Regions from separate parts of the Sporosarcina sp. USHLN248 genome, predicted to be linked through region 1. Evidence: riboswitches for the same ligand, from Rfam matches in the RefSeq annotation. Region 1 holds a riboswitch; each other region holds the start of a gene.

Region 1 (8,153 bases):
GCAATGATGGGTAAGGATCAAATGACCATTCGATTCGCCCGTTGTATTTATACATGCCGTAATGGAGGTGTGGAGGGAATTTTCCAGATGTGCCTTCTTTTCCGTAGCCAGAACTGCCGACGAAGCCGATGAGTGTGCCTGGTTCGACGATATCGCCTTCTTTTATTCCTTTATCATAATACGCCAAGTGGGCAAAGTAATGATACGTATTATGGTTGTCCCGGATACCGATGCGCCAACCGCCATAATCGTTCCAGCCCATAATTTCAATGACACCGTATGAAGTGGACAATACGGGAACGCCATAGCCGGCGAAAATATCTGTACCTTCGTGAATTCTTCTGCCGCCCCAGCCGCGGCTTGAACCCCATGTTCCACGGTATGTGTAATGATGGCCTTTAGCTATTGGAAATGTATGTTCATCCAAGTTGATTGTTTCAAAATGCTCATACAACTGAGCGATTGTGTAAATTTGTTTGACTGTATCTTCACGTTTGTAATATTGCCATAAAGCAGCTTTGAATTCGTTTTCTGATGGGCCGAACTGGCGCAAATGATTAGCCATTGTCATTAATACATCTTCAGGTTGATTGAAATCAGCGACTCCATCTCCGTTTCCATCTACGCCATGTCCTCCGAAAAATGCAATGGAGTCAGGGTCGGTATCCTTGAGATGAGGGTTCAATGCTCCTCTCCAATATTCATCTGAAAATAGGATGGCAATTAATCCATCTTTCTTCGGAAGATCGTTCCGTACTTGCTGGATATTCCGTTCGTATTGGTCAATGGCAGCTAAATGATACCATGGCACTATTTCATCAGCGAATTGAAAATAAAGCGCCATGCGTTGGTCGTAAATTTCCTCTTGAGTCAATTCTTGCGAAGAGGAGACAGAAGGCATAAAAAATAATACAAACATAATGATAATAGAGATGTATATACAATGGCGGCTCAAGAGAAACCCTCCTTTTTCATTCACTATGTTTCCCCGTTTTGCAAATTTCATGAATTGTACCTTCAGGGAGAAAGAGATAGAATGAACTTAGGTAAAGAAAGAAGGAGCTGATAGGAATGGAGAAGTTGCAATCGAAAGAGCAATTTGAGCAATTGAAAAATGAGGAAAGAACTATTTTTATGTTTTCGGCGGATTGGTGTCCAGATTGCCGTGTCATCGAACCGATTCTACCTCAAATCGAAGCGGATTATCCGGAATATGAATTTATTTATGTCGATCGAGATGAATTTATTGAAATTTGTCAGGAGATGGACATTTTCGGAATTCCAAGCTTTATCGCTTTCCATAATGGGGAAGAGGCAGGAAGATTTGTAAGCAAGGATCGTAAAACGAAAGAGGAAATTGAATCGTTTATTGACAGTTGCTCAGCATAATTAAAAAGATATCGATCCAGTCTATTGTGGATCGATATCTTTTTTTATGGAAAAAATGAAACCATTTCCTCCGGGAAATCGGTAAAAATCGCTTGCACTTTTGCTTCTTTTAATAGAGCGGCATGTTCTGGATCATTCACTGTAAAAGCCCGAATAGGCACTTGCTGTTTGATTATTTCTTGCATAGATGGTCGAAGTGCAGTCGGAAAGAGAAGATGAAAAGCATCTGCCGGTATTTGTTGTAAATAGGAAAGTGGATTCACTAACACTTCCATAACAAGTGCTCCCGTTTCGATTTGTGGCATTAAATTTTTAGCTGTTTGGATTGCGCTATGATCGAAGGAAGAAAGAATCACTCTCGATTCAATTCCCCTTTCTTGAATAATGTCCAATACTTTTTCTACCATGCCATCATAAGGGAAAATATCCGATTTTAGCTCAATATTAAGCAAATGTTCCGTTCGTGAAAATACATCTAATACTTCGGGAAGGGTTGGGATTTTTTCACCGCTGAAATCAGGGGAAAACCAACTGCCAAAGTCAAATTCTTTTAGCTCGGATAAAGTTAAATCTTTAATGAACCCCGATCCATTCGATGTTCGATCTATCGATTCATCATGGATGACAACAAGTTGTCCATCAAATGTCATATGAACATCGAATTCTACACCTCTCACTGGAAGGCGCGCCGCTTCTTTAAAAGCGGCAATCGTATTTTCGGGAAAATTGCCTGAAGCACCCCGATGGGCGAAAATATCCATCAATGCTCCCCCTCGATCATTTCCATTGCTCTTTCTTTTCTGCGATTTCTTTTTTTAAGATTTCCGCACCTTTAGGACTGATATACATGCCATTAGAAAGCCGTTTGTTTTCAGGAGTAATTTCACCAGTGACGATACAAGCTTCATCTACAACATATTTTCTTAACACAATCATATCGTCATCAACGAATATTTCCATTGGTGCACCTTTCTCTAACTTTAACGTATTTCTAAGTTCTTTAGGAATAACGATACGTCCTAAGTGATCGATTTTCCTTACAATCCCTAAACTTCGCATAATATCCTCCCTCACATTTGGTTTTCTTGTAATCAAGTATACTAAAGTTTTATAAAAGATACAAAATATAGAATAGTATATATTTATTTTTCCTATTTATACTATTCCTTTTATAAAGGTTTTAAAACTTCATACTCATTGAAAGTATTTGATTAGTAGGTGAGCTTTTGAAAATAGTTATAAAAAGGCTAATTTCTGTTAGAATAAGTAAGTCTAAGAAAGGAGAAATTACGATGTCATTCATTCATAAAAAATCCGTTGTATTTGACTATATACAAATTATTATCGGTTCTGCTTTTGTTGGCTTGGCTTTTAACATTTTCTTGCTTCCATCGAAAATTGCTGCTGGAGGCGTTTCAGGAATTAGCACCATTCTATATGAATTATTCGGTTATGAGCCTGCGTACGTCCAATGGCTTATTAATATTCCGCTAATCGTTTTAGGCTTGATTTTAGTTGGAAAGGAATTTAGCGCCAAAACAATTGTCGGTACATTTTTTGTTCCATTTGTCATTTGGCTATCGAAAGATTTGTCGGTCAATATTGACAATCCATTGCTAAGCTCTATTTACGGCGGTATTTTGCTCGGTATCGGACTCGGAATTGTTTATCGGGGAAATGGGTCAACTGGGGGAACGGCGTTAATTGCTCAAATTCTGAAGAAATATACCGGAATTTCAAGCGGTTTCTCACAGCTCATCGTAGATGGGATCGTTGTTGTCACATCAGCTTTTGTCTTTAATTTTGAATTAGCTTTATATGCATTAATGTCAATCTATGTGACGAGTAAAGTAATCGACTTCGTACAGCTACAAACATCACCGACAAAATTAGTTTTGATCATTACCGAAAATGAAAAGAAAATTAAGTCCATCATACAAAATGAAATCGATCGTGGATTTACAAAAGTGAAATCGACCGGGGGATATTCCGACAATGAGAAAACGATGATCTTATGTGTCGTCGAACAGTCTGAGGCAGTTTATTTGAAAAAACTGTTGCAAACTGCAGAGCCGTCTTCATTTGTTATTTTCCTCAATGCATCTGAAATATTAGGATTAGGCTTTTCGAAAGCAAAAATCAGCCAATAGCCGCTGCCGGAAAATAGATGTATACAAAGTTATGAAAAATGGTATAATGGTCTTCAATTGAATAATTCTTATCAAGAGAAGCTGAGGGATTTGGCCCAATGACGCTTCAGCAACCTCTGCGATTGCAGGAAGGTGCTACCTCCAACAAGACGTTCGGTTTTCCGAACGATCGGCTTGCCAATGCGAGCTAATTCTTGAAAGATAAGAACGATGAAGCTGACAGAAACCCTCGTTCCTATCTAACGGAATGAGGGTTTTATTTTGGTTTTGTAGCTTTTTTAGAAAAAGGGGGAAAAGACATTGCCGATCAACATTCCATATAATTTGCCAGCACGTGAATTGTTGAAAGAAGAGAAAATATTCATTATGGACGAAAAAAGAGCAACAAGCCAAGATATACGTCCTTTGAATATCATAATTTTAAATTTGATGCCTGAAAAGGAAAAAACGGAATTGCAACTTTTGAGATTGTTAGGAAATACACCTTTGCAAGTGAATGTATCGTTTTTGAATACAGCTACCTACGAATCAAAAAATGTTAGCAAAAGCCATTTGGATGCTTTCTACTCGACTTTCGACCAAGTCCGACATAGAAAATATGATGGCTTGATCGTTACGGGTGCCCCAATTGAGCATTTGCCTTTTGAAGAAGTCGCCTATTGGAATGAACTCCAGCGCATTATGGATTGGTCGACAACAAATGTCACATCCTCTCTCCATATTTGTTGGGGAGCACAAGCGGCATTGTATCATCATTACGGCATACAAAAACATAGATTGCCCGCAAAATTATCAGGGGTTTTTCATCATACTTTATCAGATCAAACGGTAAAGTTGACTCAAGGATTTAACGATATTTTTGAAGCGCCACATTCGAGGTATACGACAGTATCGATTGAAGAAATCGAAAAAAATCCGGGGCTTCATCTTCAATCTGTCTCGGAAGAAGCCGGAGCTTTCATCGTGTTGTCGAATGACGGTAAGCAAATTATGATTACTGGACATCTTGAATATGATGCTTCAACGCTATCCGAAGAGTATGAACGCGATGTTAAAAAAGGTATTGAAGTGAATGTTCCGAAAAATTACTTCCCAAATGATGATCCATCTCAAAAGCCATTGAATACTTGGCGATCCCATACGCATTTGTTGTTCTCTAATTGGCTAAATTATTATGTTTACCAAGAAACACCGTATCATTGGAATTAAACATTGCAAGCCATCCGCTAAGCTGGATGGCTTTTTTTATCAAAAATTAAATACTCGTTACGAAGAGAAAGATTCTCTCGCATAATAAACTATATTGGTGACACACTACTTTTCAAGTGGAGGTGTCCAATTCATGAATATGGATGAATTTTTCGAGTTTAGTTTTTGGGAAATGATCATTAGAGCAACGATTGCTTTTGCTGTGCTCTTAGTATTGGCAAGATTGATGGGGAAAAAACAAATATCACAATTGACATTTTTCCATTACGTTACAGGAATTACAATCGGTTCAATTGCGGCGGATATTGCAGGGGAATCGGAAACGCCTTTTATGAATGGTTTAATTGCAATGATTTGGTGGGCATTGTTAACTTTGCTCATGAATTATATTGCTCTCAAATCGAAAAAAGCGAGAGTGTTATTGGATGATACACCATCGATTCTCATTCACGAAGGTCGACTGAATGAACAGGAAATGAAAAAAGTAAGAATGACTTTGAATGATTTAAATATGATGCTTCGAGAACAAAGCGTTTTTTCTGTCTCAGATGTAAATTATGCGATTCTCGAAACGAACGGCAAACTAAGTGTATTGAAAAAGGCGGGGCAGGAAGCGGCCACTAAAACAGATGTGAAAGCTTCCGCAAAAGATCCGAAATATATTCCAACTGAGATCATTTCCGATGGGAAATTGATTCAAAAAAATTTAACGGAACTTAATTTAACGGAAGAATGGGTCATGAAACAGTTGAAAAAGAAAGGCATCGGCCAAATCGATCAAGTTTACTATGCAGAAGTATATGGTGATGGAAGCTTATTCGTCGATGAAAAAGATGATTGATCGTTATCCGATAGGGACCGCAGGAAGCATTGAGACGCCTGACTCAATTGCAGCTTTACTTACAGCCTTCGACACTTCTGTGACAACTCGTTCGTCGAATGGGTCGGGAATAATAGTATCTTCGCTCAGTTCCATATCCGTTACTAAAGAGGCGATAGCGAAAGTCGCTGCCATTTTCATATGCTCATTTATTTCCTTTGCTCGTACATCAAGCGCCCCTCTAAAAATGCCAGGGAATGCCAAAACATTATTCACTTGGTTCGGATAATCGGACCTGCCGGTTGCAATAATGCGTGCACCATATTCCTTGGCAACAATCGGCATAATTTCTGGAACCGGATTGGCCAAGCCGAATATAATCGGATTTTCTGCCATACTTTGGACCAGCTCTTTCGTCAATAAATTCGCTACGGAAACACCAATGAATACATCTGCATCCGAAAGGGCATCTGCCAATGTACCGGTTAGATCGGTTGGGTTTGTCATTTGGGCAATTTCTGTCTTTATGTGATTCATTCCATAGGGACGATTGTTGTAGATCACTCCTTTAGAATCGCAAATTGTAACATGGTTGCATCCGAGGTTCAAAAGTTGCTTTACGATTGCAATTCCTGCTGCACCAGCTCCATTGACAACGATTTTAACATTGCTGACCGATTTATTGACGATTTTTAAAGCATTTAATAGCCCCGCAGCAACGACGATTGCTGTGCCATGCTGATCATCGTGGAATACCGGTATTGCACATTCTTTCCGTAAGCGCTCCTCTATTTCAAAGCATCGGGGTGCTGATATATCCTCTAAATTAATGGCACCAAATGTAGGGCTTATTTTTTTGATTGTGTCCACGATTTCGTCGATGTTTTGTGTAGAAAGGCAAATTGGAAAAGCATCTACGTCGGCAAACTTTTTCAACAACAATGCTTTTCCTTCCATAACCGGCAGAGCCGCTTCCGGTCCAATATCGCCAAGGCCTAATACGGCACTGCCATCCGTTACAATAGCCACTAAATTACCTTTAATTGTGTAGTCATACACACTCTCCATATTTTTCGAGATTTCAATGCATGGTTCAGCAACACCCGGAGAATAAGCGAAGCTTAAATCCACTTTATTCTCCAAAGGGACAGTTGAAATGATTTCCATTTTTCCCTTGTGAAGCCTATGCATTTCAAGCGATGAATGATACCCTTTATTCAAATTATCCACTCTCCTTTTGAATTTTTGGAATATAGTTATAAATTATTACCACATTCTACTGAAATTGCAATAGCGAATAGTAAGTCAAGTCGTAAAATTATGTTTATTTAAGCGTTTACATTCCTATTGTAATAAGCTTGCTGGTAATGAAAACTTTTTTTGCAATGGCTTTGCACATATGTTAATATGAATGACAGTCATTCATTGTGAAGGGAGATCATTAAATGGATAAAAAAAGCAAGATTGTCCTATCGGCTATAGAAGTTTTCAGGCAAATTGGCATAGAGAAGACAAAAATCTCCGATATTGTAAAAGCAGCGGGAATTGCTCAAGGTACATTTTATTTGTATTTCCCTTCAAAATTATCATTAATGCCGGCTATAGCGGAAGTAATGGTAGAAAAGACAATGGAAATTGTCAAAGATCAAGTGGATGAGCAACAAGACATTTCTGTGCAAATGAAGCAACTGATCGATGCAATTTTCAAAGTGAATGAGGAGTACCATGAAATCCAAGCGCTTATTTATTCGGGACTTGCTTCTACTGAACATTTGAAGGAGTGGGAAACTGTTTATGCGCCATTTTATAATTGGATTAGCGAAGGATTGAAAAAGGCGAAAATGGAAGGGAAGATTCGCCAGACAATTCAGCCAGACAGAACTGCAAAGCTGATTATAGGACTTATTGAATCGGCTGCAGAGCAAATTTATCTATATGATGTGAATAAAGAAGACGAGGCGAAAATTCAAAAGGCAGAGGTATATGAGTTTTTAAAACATGCCTTATCAATTGGTTAAGTTTTTTCACATTAAAATGAATGACATTCAGTCATAATTAGGAGTTTTATTATGAATAAATCATGGATCTATGTGGGTTTAACAAGTTTTTTCGAATTAGTATGGATTTTTGGGTTTAACGTAGCAAGTGTGTGGTGGCATTGGATTCCGATTGTAATTTTCATTTTCATCGATTTTCATTGCTTGGCGAAAGCTTGCGAAAATTTGCCGACTGGCACAGTGTACGCTATTTTTGCCGCTATTGGCACAGTCGGTACAGCTTTAATGGACGTGTTCTTCTTCGGTGAAAGTTTAAGTGGCGGGAAAATATTGTTCATTGCCATTTTAGTGATCGGCGTCATCGGGTTGAATTTATCCGATGCCCGAGAGAATAAAACTGAGAAAGGAACTGTTCAATAATGGGTTGGCTATATGTAATAGCAGCGTCAATCAGTGAATTTATAGGAGTCATTGGATTAAATCAGTATAGTGAAAAGAAAACTTTATGGCATGCGCTTCTATATGGAGGAGGATTTGGGGGCGCTTTTGCTTTTTTATATTTTTCATTCAACTACTTACAAGTGAGCA
Region 2 (8,153 bases), on a different contig from region 1:
CATGGATTGATAGACTCGTTTCAATAAAGCGTGCACGGTTTTCCGTTATAAATGAATGGATTTGATTCGTTATCGTTGTCATTTTACTTTTCTCCCTTCAATTGTTCGAATGTATCAATTAGCTGATCTTGTGGTATGTTCAACAATATCGATCCGCCTTTTGTTTCTTCTTCAATGGCTTTCTTTACTTGTTCGGACTGGTAAAGCTCGACGATTTTTAAATAGGTTTCGTTTTGTGCATCCTCTGCACGTGCTGCAAAGACATTCACATAAGGCAAGGCATTTTCATTGTCGCCATCTTCCAAAAAGATTGGGTCTTCAGTAGGGTTGAACCCGGCTTGACCCGCAATCCCGTTGTTGATAAGGGATGCTGCGACATCTTGCAAGACACGTGGCGTTTGCTGAGCAACCATAGGGATGATTTCCAAGTTTTTAGGATTCTCTTCTATGGATGTTGTATCTCCAAAAAGTCCAGTGCCTTCTTTTAATTTGATAAGACCTGCAGTTTCCAATAAGCGTAAAGCGCGCCCTAAATTCGATGGGTCATCAGGAACGGCAATTTTATCTCCTTCTTTAATGCCTGAAATATCGTCAAGCTTATCGGAATAAATGCCGAGCGGAGCGATAACAGTTGAACCAATCGGTACGATGTCAACATTGTTCTCTTCGGCAAACTGACTTAAAAATGCAATATGCTGAAAAGAATTTAAATCGATGTCGCCATTGGCGAGTGCATTGTTCGGTAATGTATAGTCCGCGAATTCTTTCAGTTCGATTGTAATGCCTTCTTCTTTCGCTAACTCTTTCAATACGTTCCATTGCTCACCATCCGCTCCGGTAACACCGATTACAACAATATCTTCGTTAGCAGATCCACTTTTTCCGCAAGCGGCAAGAATGGATAGCAGTAAAATTGCTCCAAGTAATTTAATGGTTTTTTTCATGAGAAATCCTCCAATTTTATATATTTTGTATTTTAAAAACACTTCATTGCGAATGTACAAGTTATCGACGCATCACTTTTTTCGATAAGAAATTGCCAATCCACTGCGCCAATTGTACAAGTACAATTAAGATAATGACTGTAACGAACATGACGGAACTGTCGAATCGTTGGTAGCCATGCGTCATCGCGACGTGCCCTAATCCTCCTCCGCCAACTGTCCCTGCAACAGCTGAAAAATCGATTAAACCGACTGTGACGAAAGTTAGTCCAAGGATGAGTGGTCCAAGCGCTTCAGGGATCAATACGGTAAAAATGATTTGGCGCGGACTTGCTCCCATTGCTTCTGCTGCTTCAATGACACCCGGATCGATACTGATCAAATTGTTTTCGACGACCCTTGCGACGACAAACGATGCAGCAATTGTCATTGGGAAAATGGCAGCTGCGGTCCCAATCGTCGTTCCAATCACTTCGCGTGTAACAGGCGAAAGCACGAAAAGCAAAATAATGAAAGGGATCGGGCGAATAATATTAATAAAGAAATTTAGTAAAGCAGAAATGAACCGATTTTCAAGTATATTTCCTTCTCTAGTGGTAAACAGAAGGATACCTAATGCCATACCGACAATCGAACTAAAAACCAAAGTCCCTAAAACCATCGTAATCGTTTCACCGGTTGCCTCCACAATACGAATCCAAAACGTCTCCCAATTAACTTTCATTCGTATTCACCTCCTCAATGTCCACGATGCTTTTCAATTCTTGGATGCAAGCGATCACTGCATCATGTTTGCCTTCGAATGAAACGACAAGATTGCCAAAAAACTGTTGCTGTAATTCCCGGATAGAACCGTAAACAATATTGAAATCTATTTGATGCTTTCGAGCAACCGTTGATAAGATCGGGTCGCTTGCCCGCTCTCCTTTGAAAAGGATGCGGTACAAAGTGGTTCCTCCTTTTGCCCGCCATACATCAAGCAGTTGTGGGGAAGGCAAGCTTTGATCGGTGGCGGAGATGAATTCTTTTGTTGTTGCGTGCTGCGGATTCGTAAACGTTTCGAACACTTCGCCTTGTTCAATCACTTCTCCCGTCTCCATTACTGCGACACGGTTGCAAATCGATTGGATAACCTGCATTTCATGTGTAATGAGCAAGATTGTAATCCCCATTTCCCGATTCACCTTTTGCAATAGATTCAAAATATCGCGCGTCGTGTTCGGGTCAAGTGCGGACGTCGCTTCATCGCAAAGCAGAATTTCTGGGTCAGTCGCAAGTGCGCGTGCAATGCCGACACGCTGTTTTTGCCCTCCTGATAATTGTTCGGGATAACTTTTCGCTTTATCCGCAAGTCCTACGAATTGAAGAAGTTGTTTTACTTTGGCATTTCGTTCTGCCTTAGGTACCTTCGATAACTTCAAAGGGTACTCGACATTTTGTTCGACTGTGCGGGAAGAAAAGAGATTGAAGTTTTGAAATACCATCCCAATCTTTCTGCGCACTTCCCGTAGCTGTTTCGGCTTTAGTTCGTGCAAGGGAGTTTTTTTGATAAGAATTTTCCCTTCCGTCGGACGTTCAAGGCCGTTGACAAGTCGGATCAATGTGCTCTTTCCAGCGCCGCTGAATCCGATAATGCCAAAAATATCGCCTTCCTCAATGTCAAATGTCACCTTTTTTACTGCTTCGACTTTCTTGTTTCCGACAACAAATGTTTTAGTTACATTTTCGAATGTGATCATAAAATCCCCTCCAAATAAAAAACGCCTTCTTTTTTCATATCTGTAAGAAGATATGAAAAAAGAAGGCGTCTCTACTAAAATTGTAGAATACGAAAAAAGCTTCTCTCTTCTTATCTTTCAAACAGAAAACTGTTTGCAGGAATTGGCACGTAGTTTTAAAAAACCGTTGCCGAGATGTCATTGGGCCTGTCCCTCAATCTCTCTTGATAAGAAATTTTGTATAAAATTTGAATTGCTTACAACTTTACCACGGTTGAAAATAATGTCAACTAAGTTTGTTAATATTTTTGAAGATTAAATATAAAAACAAGTCTGATTATATAGGGTGAAAGAAATGATGAAGTTCCGCTTTTCATAGCAAGATGATGGTTATATACAGTTATATTTGTTGCATTTAAAAATAAAAAGCATCTTTCAATTATAAAGATATGCGACAAATTTTTACAATTAGGCAGTCGGATTAAGTGCCTGATTAGTTGTAAAAGAATGTAGTTTGTCTATAATTAGTACCAGGTATTATACGTTGATGATAACGGGAGGGTGACATGTATAAATTAACAGCCACTTTGGCGAAAATCATCTTTTTCTTCATCGCCAAAATTGAATTGAAGAATACATACAAACTGCCTGAGAATGGGGGATATGTAATTACTTGCGCACACCGAGGCTGGTTGGAAATAATCGCGCTCGGTATTTCATTGCCGCGCCCGATTCACTTCATGGCAAAGAAGGAGCTCTTTAGCAGAAAAATAGTAGCTGCGTTCTTAACGAGCATAAATGCCTTTCCAATTGACCGTGAAAATCCATCACCAAGCAGTATTAAAACACCTGTAAAACTACTGAAGTCCGGTGAAATTGTTGGGATATTTCCAAGCGGAACAAGGGCGGCTGAGAATGCTCCGATAAAACGTGGAGCCGTCACCATTGCTGGTTTGGCAAGAGTACCGATCGTTCCGGTTACATATGAAGGTCCGGCAAATCTGAAAGACATTTGGAAGTGCCGAAAAGCAACGATTACAATTGGCGACCCATTCATTATTGAGAAAACGGGTAAAGAAGAAATAGGAGCATATACGGAGAAATTAGAAAGGGAAATCACCTTGGTTTGAATGCATATTTTCATAAAAAACTTGTAACCTTTTCCATCTGAAACAAGTCTACGTTTCCAAGGAGAGTGATTCATTTGAAAAAGAAAATTACCGCTTCTCTTGTTGGAATGAGCCTTCTGCTGCCTATGACGGGATGTGGAACTTCGAATGAAGGAAATCTTCAAATTTCGGAAGGTGTTGAATTTGGCGAAAAGGACTATGAAAAAATAGTGGATCCTTCCAATGAATTAGGATTTAAACTGATGGATCAAATCGATATCGATGACAAAGGAAATCTGTTTATTTCTCCTACGAGTCTATGGATGGCTTTGGCGCTCGTCTATAACGGGGCAGACGACGCGACAAAGGAAGAAGTCGCGAAAACGTTGCAAGTGAATGGTCTGGAGCCGATGGACGTGAATAGATCGAACGCATCCCTTATGACGTTGTTAAATAAGGATTTGAAGAATATCCAGCTACAAATTGCCAATTCGATATGGCTAAATGAAGAATTTAAATTCCAAGAACCGTTTTCTCAACGGACTAAAGATTATTTCAATGCAAAAATTGAAGAAATCGACATTAAGAGCAACGACTCACCTAAACGAATCAATGACTGGGTTGAAAGAGCGACGAATGGCAAAATCGACAAGATAGTTGATGGAACATTAGACGAAAATCTTGTTGCAATGCTGCTGAACGCGATTTATTTCAAAGGGGATTGGAAGTACCCGTTTGATAAGAAAGATACAGAAAATCGAAACTTCAGTTTGACGGACGGAACTGAAAAAGAGGTGCCTTTCATGAAGCTTGAAGAAAAGCTGTCTTATACCGCCAACGACGAATTCCAAGCAGTCAAACTTCCATATGGAGAAGGTGAAATGAGCATGACAATCGTCCTTCCGAATGAGCAAAAAAGCTTCAAGGAATTTAAAGATACGTTGTCGGCTGAAAAGTGGACAGCGCTCCAGTCTGATTTCAATAGCTTGAAAGGAACTTTGTTACTTCCGAAATTTAAGATGGTATATGAAGCAGAGCTTAATGACGCATTGGAAGCACTTGGCATGACAAGTGCATTTACGGACAAGGCTAATTTCAGCAAGATGGTTGAAGGCGATTCCTCGTTATTCATTAGCAAAGTGAAGCAAAAAACATATATTGATGTGAATGAAGAAGGTACGGAAGCGGCTGCAGTGACGGGTATATCGGTCGATACGGCATCCGCGCCGGCAGACGATCCATTCGTCATGGAAGTAAACCGACCGTTTTTCTTTACGATTACGGATGATGAAACGGGAGTTGTGCTATTCATAGGATTTGTCGCAAATCCTGAAATGTAGAAACTCAATTCATTGTAACTCCTCCAATAGGTTTTCTTTGTACTTTCATAAGAATTAAAAATAACGTTATTCATGGGAGATGTAGTAAATTTAGAAATGTAGAAAAATTTAATTGTAATTGTGTTTATCCCATGATACACTATTTTTACTATTACTGAACGGAGGTGAGGAATGATGTTGGACACTGTGTATGCACGTGAAAGTCTATTGGAATATTTAGCCACTTCATGTGCGATTACTCATGAAATTGCCGTCAACGGGATACGTATGCCCTTTTTTAGACAATTTCAGTAATCACACAGCTGTTTAGCACATCATTCCTTACTATTGAAGTAGGAAGGGATTGCTCAGTGGCAGTCAAATATTGTAGACAATCTCAGTTTTCTTTGGTGCGTTCCTCAGACTGATTGAAAGCGCTTGTCGGGGAAGGCAACCTAAAAGCTCCACATCCTATAGGTGCCTTTATTTCTGCAAAGAACGCAGAAATTAAGGCAAATCGAACCCTTCGCTGTTCGATTGGCAACGGTTGCATGACTCACTTCCTGCGAGCCCGCGGGAAGCGAATCGAACTCTATTTCATGAGCTTACAACGAATCCAAGCAACGAAGAATGCGAGCACTTGTCAACAGTGAAAGACTGCTTAAACGCAGTCTTTTTTTGTGCTCTCTCAGCTGTGAAAATAGAATGAGAGGAAGCGGAAATAATGATTTGTACAATACAGAAGGTTAGCAAGATGTTAGGCGGCAATATAATTTTTGAAAATTTATCCTTAGAAATTCAGACTGGCGATCGAGTGGGAGTCGTCGGACGGAATGGCAGCGGAAAAACGACTTTATTTAAATTGATTGCGGGGATAGAACAAGTAGATTCCGGTTCAATTCATTTTAAAAAAGGAACGAAAATCGGGTATTTATCGCAAATCCCGACCTTCGATCATCCAGTGACGGGCCATGACGTGTTAAAAAGTGCATTTACAGAGTTGATTGAAATAGAGAAGAAGCTTCAACAACTGGAAGTGAAATTGGCAAGTGCGGAGATAGAGCAAATGGAGCGGCTGCTATCGCAATATGGCGAGTTGCAGGAAACATTCATCCAACGAAACGGCTATGCAATGAATTCGGAAATTGAAAAAGTCATTAACGGACTTCAATTAAGGAAGTTTGTCGATCGAGACTTTGCGGATATGAGCGGCGGAGAACAGACGAAGACGATGTTAGGCAGACTGCTTTTGTCGAATCCTGACTTATTATTGTTAGATGAGCCGACAAATCATTTGGATTTATTCGCAGTGGAATGGCTTGAACAGTATTTGTCGGAATATGATGGCACAGTTGTCATCGTGTCGCATGACCGAGCCTTCTTAGATTGCGTTGTAGGTAAAATAGCAGATTTGGAAGAAGGAGAACTGCAGTTGTATCATGGCAACTACAGCTCGTTTGCTCAACAAAAAGAGGAGCGGCTGCTGCGGGAATTCCAGGACTATGAAGAACAACAAAAGAAAATCAAGAAAATGAAAGAAGCGATCAAACGGTTAAAAATATGGGCAAATGAGGCAAATCCACCGAATGCGGGGCTGCATAGGCAAGCTCGCAATATGGAGCGGGCGCTTGAACGGATGGAGAAAATTAGGAAGCCGCTCATTGATCCTAAGAAAATGGCACTCTCTTTTGAAGCATCGGATCGCAGCGGGAAAGAGGTCGTCGTCATGGAAGGAGTATGCAAATCGTTCGGCGAGCAACAAATTTTGTTTGATGCGGATTTGCATATTTATTGGAAGGATCGGGCGGCGATTGTCGGTCAAAACGGCAGCGGCAAATCAACGATCTTGAAATTGCTTACAAGTCAACTGCATGCAGATGAAGGAACATGTAAATTAGGGAGCAATGTAAAAACAGGTTATCTTTCGCAACATTTTGAAGTGAAAAATCCGAAGGCTCGCCTAATCGATGTATTTCGGGAAGAGGTTAGTGTGGAAGAGGGCGAAGCGAGACATATTTTAGCAAAATTTATGTTCTATGGGCCCGATGTATTCAAGCGGATGGGCGATTTGAGCGGCGGGGAAAGGATGAGGCTACGTCTAGCACAGCTTATGCATCAAGACGTGAACTTTCTTTTATTGGACGAACCGACGAACCACCTCGATATTGAATCCCGTGAGGTACTTGAAGATGCATTGGAAGATTTTACAGGGACGATTTTGGCAGTATCTCATGACCGTTACTTTTTAAATAAATTATTCACCCGAACAGCGTGGCTTGAAGAAGGGGACTTGACGCTGTTTGAAGGACCGTTTGATTGGGCGCGAGCGAAGTGGGAAGAACTGCGTGTTGTTGATAGCGGGAATGGGCAATGAGTTATTTTGAGTTATAGAAAATTGTAAGTGAATAAGGGGGAGCCAATACATGAATCTCATCGTAGATCATTCGATAGTATCAACTGCAGTTTCTGACCTTCAAAAGGTTTGCGCAACAAAAAGCGTTATCCCAATCCTCTCAGGAATTAAGATTGAGGCGGAAAAAGGCGCAATCAAGCTAACTGGCGGCAACTCAGAAATGTTTATGGAAAAGATGATTCCGATTGAGGGGAATGGGGAAATCATTGAAGAAGGCAGCATCGTAGTAGTGGCTAAGTACTTAAATGAACTGCTTAAAAAATTTCCGGGAAAAATTCAATTAAATGCGAGCGAGAAAAGCACTGTCATCATTAAATCTGGAGACATTACAACGAAGCTCAATCGTTTACATGTTGAACAATATCCCAAACTCCCAGCTTTTCAGTCATCGTATAACGTGAAAATGACATTAGGAGATTTAAAAGAGGCGATTAAGCAAACGTTATTCGCTGTTTCTAAAAGTGACAGCAAACCAGTGCTAACAGGTGTACAGTTTGTGTTCCAAAAAGGGAAACTTATTCTCACAGCGACCGATTCAAACCGCCTTTCCCGAAAAATGCTGCAAGTTCACTCAGAACATATGGAAAGCATAGTTGTGCCAGACTACTGCCTAAATGAGATATTGAATATAAAGGAAGCTGACGCGTCAG
Region 3 (8,153 bases), on a different contig from region 1:
AAAAATAAAAAACGATGGAATGCCGCAACAGACATCCCATCGTTTTTATCCAAATACTTTTAGTCCTACCGCTCCTCCGATAATAAGCAGCAAAAATACAATCCTTTTCCATCCGGCAGATTCCTTAAAAAACAAAATGCCCATAAGCACTGCGCCTGCAGCTCCTAATCCAGTCCAAATCGCGTATGCTGTTCCCATCGGAATTTCGCGCATCGCCAAAGACAAAAAGAAGAAACCGGCGGAAAACGTGCAGATGATTGAAAGAAGCCAAACATAGTTCTTTTTCTGCAAATAAAGATTAATGCTCATCACGCCAAATATTTCTCCAAAACTGGCCAAAACTAAATATACCCATGCCACTTCAATCGCCCCCTTCATCTACAGGATCGACTGTCGTCATTTTAATACCAATTACACCGATTATAATGATACCGATAAATAATATTTTAATAAAAGAAAACTCCGCTCCGAAAAATAAAAAGTCTATCAGTACAATTGCAGCGGCGCCAGATCCAGTAAAAACAGCATATACCGTTCCAGAAGGCAATTTTTCACATGCTTTAATAATCGAATAAAAACTAATAATGATTGCAATGATTGTTCCTGCCCATTCTAACGGTGTCTCCGAATAACGCAGACCGATCACCCAGAACACTTCAACGACCGCTGCCAATAAAACATAAAGCCAAGCCATTCCATGACCTCCAAATCGTATCAAAATTGCATACCTACAGTATAGCAGAAACCTATAAAGAGATTTCTGAAAGAAGGCTTGCTAAATTTTCGAATATATGATAACTTTGGATAAATCAAAAATGCATAGCTTCATTCTTATCAAGAGAGACGGAGGGATTGGCCCGTAGAAGTCTCAGCAACCAGCCCGTATTGGTATGGTGCTAATTCCAAAAGGCAGATTCTGTCTTGAAGATAAGAAGATTGAATTCAACGACGATCACGCGTGTTGAGGCCCTCTTCTATCTTGGAAGGGGGCTTTTTATATGCAGCGAAAGGATGGGTTTCATTGACGAAAAGAAGTATACATACGAACTTAGTGCAATTGGGCAATCGAAGCGACAAAAAAACAGGTGCGGTCAATCCGCCAATCTATTTATCTACCGCATACAAACATGATGGTTTAGGACTTTCCACCGGCTATGACTATACTCGGACAAAAAATCCAACACGGACCATTTTAGAGGATGGCATCGCCCAATTGGAATCTGGTGATCAAGGCTATGCGTGCAGCTCAGGAATGGCTGCCATCCAATTAGTGCTTTCCCTATTTGCATCAGGCGACGAGCTGATTGCCCCCGATGATATTTACGGCGGCACATATCGGCTTTTCGAACAATATGCCACAAATTATAATATCCGTACCTCCTATGCTTCTTTCAAAACCGTAGAAGAAGTTGAACAACAAATTACGGAACAGACAAAAGCACTTTTCATTGAGACGCCAACGAACCCTTTAATGATAAAAATAAACATTGCATCATATGCTGAACTTGCGAAAAAACACGGACTTTACCTCATTGTCGACAATACATTTTTAACACCCTATTATCAGCGTCCTATTGAATTGGGAGCAGACATCGTCATCCATAGCGCCACTAAATATATCGGGGGCCATAATGATGTGTTGGCAGGATTAGTCGTTGCGAAAGGAGAAGCATTATGCGCGCAATTATTTGAACAACATAACGCCATCGGTGCAACCCTCTCTCCGTTCGATGCATTTTTAGTCATTCGCGGATTAAAAACATTACATGTGCGAATGAGACAGCATGATGCGAACGCAAAGGAAATTGCTGCCTATTTGGAAACTCATCCGCTTGTTACGGATGTGCTATATGCAGGTGTCGGAGGCATGCTGTCATTCCGGCTAAAAGAAAGCAGCTATGTCGACCCTTTCTTGAAAAACTTGAACTTAATTACGTTTGCAGAAAGTTTAGGAGGCGTGGAAAGCTTTATCACCTATCCGACAACGCAAACACACGCGGATATCCCCGTAGAAGAACGCGTGAAACGCGGTGTTGATGACCGTCTTCTACGCTTCTCTGTAGGGCTTGAAGAAGCGGAAGATCTGATCGAAGATTTGCACCAAGCGATCGACGCAGCTTATCAAGCAACGGAAACGGCAGTTCCCCGCTAAGGGTTCATTTAATTATGAAAGAGAGTGATTGCAATGACAGTAAAAGCGGAATCAGAAATTCAAGAAGCACTTCGTTTATTGAAAAGTAAAAAATGGGTTGATTTGACGCATACTTTCGGTCCGAATTCACCGCATTTTTTCATGTTCGATGACGCAGAATTTAAAACGCTGTTCACACATGACGATGGCTTTTTCGCACAAAACTTTTCGTTTTCTGGACAATACGGAACACATATTGATGCGCCAATCCATTTTGTGCGCGACACACGCTATTTGGAAGAGCTACAGCTGAAAGAATTAGTATTGCCTTTAGTCGTTATAGACAAATCCGCAGAAGCAGCAGCAAACAATGATTTCACATTATCTGTTCAAGATATTTTGGATTTCGAAGCTGTGCACGGAGAAATAGAAGAAGGCACCTTTGTTGCCCTTCGCACGGATTGGAGCAAAAGATGGCCCGACCACGAAGCATTTAATAACAAAGATGCCGATGGAAACAATCACATTCCCGGATGGGGTCCAGAAGCACTCAAATTACTATTCGAACATAGGAAAATCAAAGCTATCGGACACGAAACGTTCGATACCGACTCTGCAATTGATTTCCGCAAAAACGGTAAACTGATCGGTGAATATTATGTATTGGAGCAAGACACATACCAAATTGAACTAATGACGAATTTACATCTATTGCCAGCTAAAGGAGCAATCATCTTTAATATTGTTCCGAAGCCAGAAAAAGCATCGGGCTTCCCGGTTAGATCGTTTGCTATCCTTCCATAAAAAAGCCCGGTGCCCAGACTGTAGCCAAAGTGTTTTTTCACTTTGGCTACAGTCTTTTTAAGGTTCGTAGTCATGTGAGAGGAATTTGCCCAGCTTGGCTTGAGAACGCTTGCCACGTGGAAGACAATATAGGTGCGCGACGTCCGTAGTGCCTTAATTTCCGCAAAATGCGCGTAAATACAACAAATCGAACCCTTCGCCGCTCGATTGACTGCATGACTCGCCTCGTGCAGGCTCACACGAGGCCGAGCGATGACCCGAATAGAACGTAATGTTCATGAGGGAAGGAACAAAGGAGGCAACCTAAGCTCGTTGCTCCTGCAGCAACGGTTGCATGACCAGCGTCCTACTGGCCTCAACTTAGTATGCGAACGTTTGTCAACAAGCTGAGCCCGGTGCCTCTGGGCTTTTTCCATATCAATCGACAGAAAAACACATAAACCTCTTTAAAAACCATTAACTCACTCTATGCATAGATAAAGCTCTCCAACAACGCATAATCCTGCTAAAGCCACATAACTTCAATACTTCCATTGCTATTATACAGTTATTTCATAAATCGAAACTTCATAAAATCGAAATAAATTCCTGTTGATTCCTGTAGAATAAGTTCGAACCATCTTTTCCGATATATTACAAAAAAGTGATTGACAACTTTGAGTGTTATGATTAGGATTGTATATAATTATCAGACTAATCATAGAATAATTGATTACCGCTCTTCTTTTTTTGCTACTAACACGAATGGAGGGTCTCTATGAATCAACCCGTCTTGAATGTCCAAGCGTTAAAAACGTATTTTTACTTGGAACAAGATTTGATCGCAAAAGCGGTTGACGGCGTCTCTTTTTCAGTTTATCCGGGAGAAACTGTTGCAATCGTTGGAGAATCAGGCAGTGGAAAAAGCATTACCGCCCTTTCAATTATGCAGCTTATTAATAAACCCGGACGCATCGTAGAAGGAACTATTCAAATGAATGACCGCAACTTGCTTGAATTAAAGGCTAAACAAATGACTTCGGTCCGCGGCAACCAAATTGGCATGATTTTTCAAGAACCGATGACAGCCTTAAATCCTGTCTTCACCATTGGTAATCAACTAATTGAAATGATCCGTAAGCATAAGAAAGTATCCAAAAATATCGCCAAGCAAAAGGCGATTGAATTGTTAAAGATTGTTGGCATTCCCCGCCCCGCTGAAATCATCAAGGAATACCCCCACCAACTTTCCGGGGGAATGCGACAACGTGTTATGATCGCCATGGCAATCTCATGTGAACCTCAACTCATCATCGCAGACGAACCTACCACAGCATTAGACGTAACGATCCAAGCTCAAATCTTAGACTTATTAATCGAAATGCAAAAGCGCTACAATATGGCACTTCTTCTCATTACACACGACTTAGGTGTTGTTTATGAATATACTGATCGGGTCATCGTCATGTACGGTGGACAAATCGTTGAACAAGCCCCGACGAAGCAACTGTTAAAATTGACAAAGCATCCTTATACACAAGGTTTGTTGAGCAGTTTGCCAAATTTGGAGGAAGATGTAGATCGTTTAGGAACGATTAAAGGAACCGTTCCGCCCGCCTACAATTTCCCTGTCGGCTGCCGATTCTCTACCCGTTGCCCGTATGCGATGGAAAAATGCAGTCAGTCCAACCCCGAACTGTTTCAATACGACATAGATCACTACGTACGCTGCTTCCTATACGACGTTGGAGGTGAAGCGAAATGACGATGGTCCAAACAACAGCGATTGAGAAAAAAACCGGCGATGAACTCGTCGTCATTCGGGATGTAAAAAAATATTTTCCAATAAAAGGCGGCGTTTTGCGGCGTACGATTGGACAACTTAAAGCAGTTGACGGCGTTTCCTTTAGCATACGCAAAGGGGAAACATTAGGGATCGTCGGTGAATCGGGTTCCGGGAAATCGACATTGGGACGCGTCCTCATACGATTATTAGACCCGACAGAAGGGCAAATCCTTTTTAATAACGAAGACATTACGAAATTACGTCAGCGTCAAATACGGCCAATCCGCCAAAACATGCAAATCGTCTTCCAAGACCCTTTTGCATCATTGAATGCAAAAATGAGCGTGGAACAATTAGTGGAGGAACCTTTAATTGTTCAAGGATCGATTTCTAAAAAAGAAAGAAAAGAACGTGTAAAAGCGATGATTGAGAAAGTCGGTTTACGTGTCGATGATTTGCAAAAATACCCTCATGAATTTTCTGGAGGACAAAGGCAGCGAATTAGCATCGCACGGGCACTCATATTGGAACCGAAATTTGTCATTTGCGATGAGCCAGTGTCTGCATTGGACGTTTCCATTCAAGCGCAAGTTTTGAATTTAATGAAAGACTTGCAGGATGAATTGGGTTTAACGTATTTATTCATCGCCCACGACTTAAGCGTCGTCAAACATATTAGTGATCGTGTGGCAGTTATGTATTTAGGGAGGATTGCAGAAATTGCCCCGAAAAAAGAGTTGTATGAAAACCCAATGCATCCATATACAAAGGCATTACTCTCTGCAATTCCAATGATTGATCTAAATGAAACCCCACAAACCAAAAAGGAGAAAATTAAACTGCCGGGCGACTTGCCAAGCCCTGCTAATCCACCTTCAGGCTGTGCGTTTAGAACGCGTTGTCCGAAAGCTTTTGATAGATGTGCCATTGACCGTCCAGAGTTGCAAGAGATTCAAACAGATCATTTTGTCGCTTGTCATTTATATAGCGAAGGAACGATATAATCTATCAAATGCATAGTTGTTTTACTCCGGTGTCACAGTCATTACTGCGAATTTAGGAGGTGATGCATCGATCCATATCCACTCTTCATTGATGTGTCGAAAAAAAGTAAAGGGGGACATGATGTTGACAAAGCTATATATGCACAGATTTACTCTTATCGTTCTATTGTTGATGTTTGGCATGGTGTTGGCTGCATGTAATTCTAAGGATGATGCAACGGGTGATACTGCTACCGAAACGGAAAAACCGTCAGAAGTGGCAGAAACAGAAGAAGACGAAAAAGCTGCAGAAGAAGGTCCGAAAAAGGGAGGTACAATTGTCGGTGCGATGTACTCTGCGCCGGCTGGTATGTTCAACCCGATTTTCTATGAAGATTCCTATGAAGCAAACATTATCGATTTTGTATTTGAAGGATTGGTAAGTCAAAACGAATCATTGGAATTCATACCAAGCTTAGCTGAAAAGTGGGAGACAAATGATGATCAGACAGAGATCACATTTTTCTTGCAAGAAGGAGTTAAATGGCATGACGGCGAGGAATTTACAGCTGATGATGTCGTCTATACGTACAAAGCGATGTCTGATCCGGATTATGAGTCTGCTGGCGGTGTAAGAGCAAACTATGTGCAGCCGTTATTAGGCTACGACGAATATCAATCAGGCGAAACAGATGAATTTGTTGGTGTTGTCGCAGACGGAGACTATAAAGTAACGTTTAAGTTTGCAGAGCCGAACGTCTCTCCTCTTTATTATGCAAGCTTCCCGATCATCCCGGAGCATATTTTTAAAGATATTCCGGTAAAAGACATTCCGGAAGCTCCTGAATCATTGCAGCCAAATAAATTAATCGGTACAGGGCCATTCAAATTTACGGATATGATCGAACGTGAGCAATATGTTTTATCCCGCAATGACGATTATTGGAAAGGTGCACCGCTATTAGATGAAATCGTTTGGAAAGTCGTTGCACAATCGGTCATGATCGGGTTACTTGAAAAAGGAGAAATTGATTTTGTGGCAAGTCCTGGCGGCATTGCACCTGCAGATTATGATATCGTCAATGACTTTGGCAATGTTGTCATTGTAGAGCAAGCTGATTTCGGCTATCAACTTTTAGGCTTTAAACATAACCATCGAACAACAGCAGACGTTGAATCAGGCGCGTTGACACCTGATAACTGGGTTCCGAACAAAAAACTGTCTGATCCGAAAGTGCGTCAAGCGATCGCTTACGCTGTCAACCGTGTCGGGTTAGTCGGTGAAGGGCATGGCGAAGGATTATTGCACGGCAGAGGGCAACCGATTAACTCGCCGATTGCCCAACAAATGTGGGCATACGATGAAAATGCAGTTACAAAATATGATTATGATCCAGCAAAAGCTGAAGCGATGTTAGATGAAGCGGGTTATGTTGACGTGAATGGAGACGGTTTCCGAGAAGATCCAGATGGCAACGAGTGGGTCTTGAACATGGATTACCCTCTTGGAAATGAATTGCGCGAGCGCTCAGCTCCGATCATCCAAGCCGATTTAGAAAAGGTCGGCATTAAAGTGAACTTGCGCCAGCCATCTGAAATGTCTGTTTACGTTCCTGAACTAACAGATGACAATACAGATTGGGATCTATATTTGATCGGCTGGAATCTGAGCAGTACAGATCCAGACCCATCCGGATTATGGGCAACAAGAGCGGGTTACAACTTCTCTCGATGGAACAATCCAAAGTCGGAAGAACTGCTTCAAAAAGCGGTAAAAGCGCCAGAAGCATTTGATCAAAAATATCGTGAGGAAGTTTATGCTGAGTGGCAGAAACTCTTCTCTGAAGACTTGCCTGCATTGCTTCTATATGCACAAAACAGCCTATGGGCATACAATGACCGCATTCAAGGCATTAAAATTCTTCCACACACGATGTATCAGGATTCCCATGAGTGGTGGGTTGAAGACGCAGAATAATTGAGGGAGGATACGCGAGAGTATGCAAATGCATACTCTCCCCCTTTAAGGGAGGAAGATGGATGGTTCAATTTATCATTAGAAGAATTCTCTTATTTATCCCGATGCTGTTCGCGCTATCGATTATCGTCTTCGGCCTCGCAAAAGCTGCTCCAGGCGATCCATTTTCAGGCAAGATTCTTGATCCTGATGTCGGCATGGAAGTTTACGAGAAACAGCGGGCTGAATTAGGTTTGGACAAACCAATCCCTGTCCAATACATAAATTGGGCAAAAAAAGTCATTCGCGGCAATTTCGGAGAATCGATTACGTACAAAGGAAGATCAGTAGAAAGCCTTATTAAAGAACGTTTTATGAACACTGTCTATTTAGGAATCTTTGCTCTCGGCATTACATTGATCGTTGCAATACCGATCGGGATCTATTCTGCAAGGCATCCTTATTCTTTAATGGATTATGGAACAACAACATTTGGATTTTTCGGGCTCGCTG
Region 4 (5,470 bases), on a different contig from region 1:
GATTGGACTTTTCAACTAAACTCTGGTGAAATTTATCGACAGATTTCTTCCATACGAACGTAAATTTATTCGCATTCGCTTCGATTTTAGTGCCGTCAATAAAAATCGCTTCTTGATCAATCCTATTTTCTTGCACAAGCTGGCAACGGAATTGGACAAAACATTGGCGAATGAGATCCTTCACTTCTGATTGGACACGGAATCGATTGATTGTGCGGTAGCTAGGTTCATGCCCTTGAGCCAGCCACATCATTCGGATACTGTCTTTCAATAGGGCTTCAATTTTACGCCCTGAAAAGGCAGATTGCGTGTAGCCGCATAAAATAATTTTAAGCATCATGCGTGGGTGGTAGGCAGGACAACCCTCATTTCGAAGAAATGGTTCGAATGCTTCAGAAGGGATACTTTCAACCAAATGATGGATATGGAAGGCGATATCATTTTTTTGTAATTTCACTTCTAAATCTAAAGGCAAAACGAGTTGATTCATGTTATAATCTTTAAACATAAGGATCCTTCTTTCTGATAAGGTTTTGTGTAGTGACTTTATTTTATCAGAAGTGGGTCCTTATTTTTATTCAAATATTAATCAAAGCCGGTGAACTTTTACTCGTCGTAAAAGTTCACCGGCTTTTTCAATTAGAGGTGGGTTTTGTCCCAGCCTCTTCGTATAATTAATCTACAGTGTAGTTCTTATGGGAAACAACGGTTAAATTGGAAGCTACGCCAATTCGGTCGGCGTCATCTTCTGAAATCTTTACAATGACCGAGTTCTCGAGTATTTTATGAATCGTTCCATTTACTCTATGGTCATTGCGGACGAAGGAAATCTCTTCGTCGATATGACGCGCAGCGACAAAATCTGAAACAGGTTTTTCCTTACGTGAAAAAGTCAATCGAATCACTCCTACCGTTCATTCTCATCATCTTTCAAAATGAAAAAAATGCTTAGGCCTGTCCTAAGCAATCAAAAGCATGATGGAAAACAACTGGTTGTAACCGATCCCTATCAAGTTGTCTATTGATAGTATACCACAAATTGTCGAACTTCGCTGAAAGTAGAATTGCAACATAAGTTTCAGAAAAATAATAAGAATCTCTTGACTTTTAAAATTGGTCCTCCTATACTGTACAACAAGATGAAAAACTGAATCACCCATACTCTTATCAAGAGCGGCGGAGGGACTAGGCCCTGCGATGCCCGGCAACCAGCAAGTGACGAACTTGCAAAGGTGCTACTTCCTACAGATTCGTGCAAACGGTCTGAAAGATAAGGGGAGGAATAAGCGAAAGCGTAACCCTCTTCTTAGCGAAAGGGGTTATTTTTTTATTCCAAAAACCCCCAACGCCTCCGCATTGCACATTATTTGTTGCATTTTCATCTTACACTAATACTTTGGAGGTAATACACATGACTGCAAACAACTCTCTTCAACCGGAAACACTTCTTCTACATGGCGGCCAAAAGCCAGATCCAATTACAGGATCAAGAGCCGTACCAATCCATCGGACGACTTCGTTCGTTTTCCGCGATACTGAACATGCACAAAACTTATTTGGCCTGCAAGAAGCGGGCAATATTTACACTCGAATCACGAATCCGACTGTAGCGGTATTTGAAGAACGCATTGCGCTACTTGAAGGAGGTACAGCTGCGGTCGCACTATCTTCTGGCATGGCGGCAATCGCGTTTTCGATTTTAAACATTGCGGGCGCTGGCGATGAAATCGTAGCGGCAAGCAATCTATACGGCGGAACATATAATTTATTCGCAGTGACGCTGCCGCGCTATGGCATCAATGTGAAGTTCGTCGACGCTACGAATCCTGAAAACTTTAAAGCCGCAATTACAGATAAGACAAAGGCTTTATTTGCTGAAACAATCGGAAATCCAAGCTTACACGTTTTAGATATCGAAGCGGTGGCGGAGATTGCTCATGCGCATGATATACCGTTGCTCATTGATAATACTTTTGCTTCACCTTATGGCTGCAATCCGATTGAATTCGGGGCCGATGTAGTGATCCATTCCGCCACAAAATGGATTGGCGGTCACGGCACGACAATTGGCGGCATCGTAGTCGATGCGGGCAAATTTGATTGGACGAAAGGGAAATTCCCTTTGTTTACAGAGCCGGACGAAACATATCATGGTCTTCGCTATGGCGTCGACACGGCGGCAGCAGCTTTTGCTATGAAGCTTCGCGTCCAATTATTGCGTGATTTTGGTCCTTGCTTGGACCCAGATAGCGCGTTCAATTTCCTCCAAGGTTTGGAGACACTTCATCTCCGAGTGGTGAGACATAATGAAAATGCTCAGAAAGTTGCCGCTTTCCTACAGTCCCATCCATCTGTTGAGTGGGTAACTTACACAGGTTTGGAAGACCACCCTTCACATGAGCATGCTAAGAAGTATTTGAAAAACGGCTTCGGTTCCATTATTGTTTTCGGCATTAAAGGTGGACGTGAAGCGGGGCGTAAGGTGATTGACAATATCGAGATTTGGTCGCATGTCGCCAACGTCGGTGATGCCAAGTCATTGATCATTCACCCTGCATCCACTACACATCAGCAATTGTCTGCTGAAGACTTGGAAAACTCCGGTGTAACCGAAGAGTTGATTCGCTTGTCTGTCGGTCTCGAGTCGCCTGAAGATATCATTGCAGACTTGCAACAAGCGATTGAAAAAGCAGCGCCGGTTACAGTTCAATAGGTTCATAAGTAGTTGCAGGGGACAGTCCAATGCTTCGCTTATGATGCAATAGCATCTTGTTTAGAATTGCAACATAGTGAACTAAAGTAAATGCCCCCTGCGCTTTTGAAAGGAGGTGGATGGAATGCCGTCATTCAAAGCAGCGATCTTAGGTTTTGGCACTGTCGGTGAAGGTGTGTATAGAATTTTACAAGAGAAGCGTGAAGAAATAAGAGAAAATACAGGTTTCACGGTTGATGTCGTCACCATCCTTGTGAAAGATAAGACGAAAAAACGCAAGCCGATTAGTGGTGTGAAAATTACCGATAATATTCGAGATATCTTAGACGATCCGGAAATAGACGTTGTGTTCGAAGCAATTGTCGGGGAAGAGCCTGCTTACACATATTTATCAGATGCGATAGAAAAAGGCTGCCATATTATAACGGCCAATAAAAAAATGTTTGCTAAACACGGTCCAGCTCTATTGAAACATGCAGAGTTCCGTAATGTGCAAGTTGGTTTTGAAGCGACAACGGCAGGCGGTGTCCCGGTCATTCGGACGGTTAGCAATCTATTGGCCGGTGACCGCATAAAACGGATTCAAGGAATCTTAAATGGTACTTCGAATTTCATTTTGACGAAAATGCGTGAAGAGGGATCGCCATTTAAAAAAGCGCTATTGGATGCTCAGAAAAACGGCTTTGCGGAAGCGGATCCATCCGATGATGTGGACGGCACAGATGCATTCCGTAAGCTGATGATCCTAAGCTCTCTATCTTTCGGTCAACAACCAGATTGGGAAGACGTCCCGGTGGTAGGGATCGAGCATATTCAACCAATTGATGTGATAGATGCTTCAAAAGGCGATCTTCGATATCGTCACGTTGCAGATATATGGATAGATGACAACGACAAGCTGTTAGGTACGGTAGGACCTGTCTTAATTGGAGCGAATCATCCGCTTTTCAGTATAGACGGTGTCGACAATGCAATCATTATAGAAACAGAATATCTTGGACAGCTGACTTTAGTCGGTCCTGGCGCCGGCATGTATCCTACAGGCAGCGCAATGGTTGCTGATTTGCTTCATATCATTCGCCAGCAAGAAGTGGTGATGGTGACAAATTAATCAAAAGGAGGAGGGGATAGTACCCCGTCCTCCTTTTTACATGAGTTCAATTGTCTCTTATGCTTTTTTCTTTGGCCTTTCGCCTTGCAATGCTTTGATCAAAGAAATGATCATGAGCAACATGATGAAAGAGAATGGCAAAGCAGCAATAATGATCGTATTTTGCAATGCTGTTAGTCCATTCACAGACAGCAAGATGACTGCAATGGCTGATTGGATGACACCCCATGTGATTTTTACGCTATTTGATGGTGTCAATGAACCATACGTTGACTGCATGCCTAATACAAATGTCGCCGAGTCTGCGGATGTTATGAAAAAGCATGCAATTAACAGAACTGCGAAAAGAGAAACGATAAATGATATTGGCATTGTATGGAACATCTCAAAGATCGTCAATTCGGTAGATGCTTTTGCTAAGTCCGCAAGTCCTTCTTTTTGAGCGTTAATGGCAGTCGTTCCGAATGCGGAAAACCAGATGGCACTTAAAAGAGTTGGTGCTAACATGACAACGGCCATAAATTCCCGAATTGTTCTGCCCTTCGAAACGCGAGCAATGAACATACTGACGAATGGCGCCCATGAAATCCACCAAGCCCAATAGAAAATCGTCCACGTATCCATCCACTCGCGATGCGAAGCATTTAAAGGAGCTGTACGGAAACTCATTGATACTAAATTGGATAGATAGCCGCCAAGAGAGTCAGTAAAAATATTAAAAATGAGCAATGTTGGACCAAGGATCAAGACAAACCCTAATAATGCAAGCGCGAGTATTAAGTTTGCGTTTGATAAATATTTGATTCCTTTACTGAGCCCCGACCATGCAGACATGATGAACAGAACAGTCACAACAGCGATGATAATCAGTTGTGTAGTGAAGCCAATTGTAAAGCCGAAAAGATAATTCAGCCCTGCGTTAATTTGAACAGCACCGAAGCCGAGAGAAGTGGCAACGCCAAAAGCTGTTGCAAAAACGGCAAGTACATCGATGAGGACGCCCCAAGGCCCCTTCATTTTTTTACCGAAAATCGGCTTCAATGTTGCTGAAATTAACCCCGGTTCTCCTTTACGGAATTGGAAATACGCAAGCGACAAAGCGACAATACCGTACATGGCCCATACATGAAAGCCCCAATGGAAAAAGGAATACCGCATCGCTTCTTTAAAAGCGGCATCTGTATTAGGTTCTTCTGTTGCGGGATTGATCGCGTAGTGAGATAGCGGTTCAGCAGCCCCATAAAAGACTAGACCAATTCCCATTCCGGCAGAAAAGAGCATGGCAATCCAAGTAATCGTTGAAAACGACGGACGGTCAGAATCTTTTCCTAAACGAATCTTGCCGTATGGGCTGAAAATGAAGAAAATGCTCAATACAAGCAAGAAAGATAGCAGAAGCATATAATACCATCCGAATGTGGATGAGACGAATGATTTGATGGCTGTTGTGACGGTTTCAAAGCGATCTGAATCGGCAACCCCAAATCCGACCGCCAATATAATCAGGCCGATTGTTATATAAAATACATTTGATATTTTTCGCATGTTTCCCCCTATGAAAAATGGATTTTTGAAACGACTATCTACTATACCAATCATGCAGCGGGAAAGCAAAAGGAGTAATCGTGCAATAACGAATACAATAA

What was found. Region 1 has a riboswitch for S-adenosylmethionine ahead of metA (homoserine O-acetyltransferase MetA). Riboswitches for the same ligand answer to the same signal wherever they lie in the genome.
Region 2: linked by a shared signal. The riboswitch ahead of WFH04_RS12175 (methionine ABC transporter ATP-binding protein) and the one ahead of metA (homoserine O-acetyltransferase MetA) in region 1 are both predicted to bind S-adenosylmethionine.
Region 3: linked by a shared signal. The riboswitch ahead of WFH04_RS13490 (methionine biosynthesis PLP-dependent protein) and the one ahead of metA (homoserine O-acetyltransferase MetA) in region 1 are both predicted to bind S-adenosylmethionine.
Region 4: linked by a shared signal. The riboswitch ahead of WFH04_RS16355 (O-acetylhomoserine aminocarboxypropyltransferase/cysteine synthase family protein) and the one ahead of metA (homoserine O-acetyltransferase MetA) in region 1 are both predicted to bind S-adenosylmethionine.

What each region holds. Positions count from the first base shown of each region.
Region 1 is NZ_JBBCZC010000001.1:173,658-181,810, forward strand. Features, by position in the region: gene WFH04_RS00775 (M23 family metallopeptidase) at 1-955, opposite strand, end outside; gene WFH04_RS00780 (thioredoxin family protein) at 1,072-1,389, shown strand; gene WFH04_RS00785 (glycerophosphodiester phosphodiesterase) at 1,434-2,150, opposite strand; gene WFH04_RS00790 (AbrB/MazE/SpoVT family DNA-binding domain-containing protein) at 2,167-2,448, opposite strand; gene WFH04_RS00795 (YitT family protein) at 2,682-3,539, shown strand; SAM riboswitch class I at 3,605-3,747, shown strand; gene metA (homoserine O-acetyltransferase MetA) at 3,840-4,748, shown strand; gene WFH04_RS00805 (YetF domain-containing protein) at 4,888-5,589, shown strand; gene WFH04_RS00810 (NAD(P)-dependent malic enzyme) at 5,593-6,759, opposite strand; gene WFH04_RS00815 (TetR/AcrR family transcriptional regulator) at 7,014-7,586, shown strand; gene WFH04_RS00820 (DMT family transporter) at 7,638-7,985, shown strand; gene WFH04_RS00825 (DMT family transporter) at 7,985-8,153, shown strand, end outside.
Region 2 is NZ_JBBCZC010000028.1:20,038-28,190, forward strand. Features, by position in the region: gene WFH04_RS12160 (M20 family metallopeptidase) at 1-82, opposite strand, end outside; gene WFH04_RS12165 (MetQ/NlpA family ABC transporter substrate-binding protein) at 84-944, opposite strand; gene WFH04_RS12170 (methionine ABC transporter permease) at 1,006-1,668, opposite strand; gene WFH04_RS12175 (methionine ABC transporter ATP-binding protein) at 1,658-2,683, opposite strand; SAM riboswitch class I at 2,791-2,896, opposite strand; gene WFH04_RS12180 (lysophospholipid acyltransferase family protein) at 3,229-3,792, shown strand; gene WFH04_RS12185 (serpin family protein) at 3,867-5,111, shown strand; gene WFH04_RS12190 (RAxF-45 family protein) at 5,286-5,405, shown strand; gene abc-f (ribosomal protection-like ABC-F family protein) at 5,815-7,464, shown strand; gene dnaN (DNA polymerase III subunit beta) at 7,514-8,153, shown strand, end outside.
Region 3 is NZ_JBBCZC010000034.1:14,259-22,411, forward strand. Features, by position in the region: gene WFH04_RS13480 (DMT family transporter) at 46-360, opposite strand; gene WFH04_RS13485 (DMT family transporter) at 362-694, opposite strand; SAM riboswitch class I at 829-934, shown strand; gene WFH04_RS13490 (methionine biosynthesis PLP-dependent protein) at 1,022-2,152, shown strand; gene WFH04_RS13495 (cyclase family protein) at 2,186-2,935, shown strand; gene WFH04_RS13500 (ABC transporter ATP-binding protein) at 3,693-4,679, shown strand; gene WFH04_RS13505 (ABC transporter ATP-binding protein) at 4,682-5,704, shown strand; gene WFH04_RS13510 (peptide-binding protein) at 5,829-7,661, shown strand; gene WFH04_RS13515 (ABC transporter permease) at 7,724-8,153, shown strand, end outside.
Region 4 is NZ_JBBCZC010000053.1:15,264-20,733, reverse strand. Features, by position in the region: partial or broken gene WFH04_RS16365 (transposase) at 1-508, opposite strand, end outside; gene WFH04_RS16360 (DUF2187 family protein) at 675-905, opposite strand; SAM riboswitch class I at 1,162-1,277, shown strand; gene WFH04_RS16355 (O-acetylhomoserine aminocarboxypropyltransferase/cysteine synthase family protein) at 1,412-2,713, shown strand; gene WFH04_RS16350 (homoserine dehydrogenase) at 2,838-3,824, shown strand; gene WFH04_RS16345 (glycine betaine uptake BCCT transporter) at 3,882-5,369, opposite strand.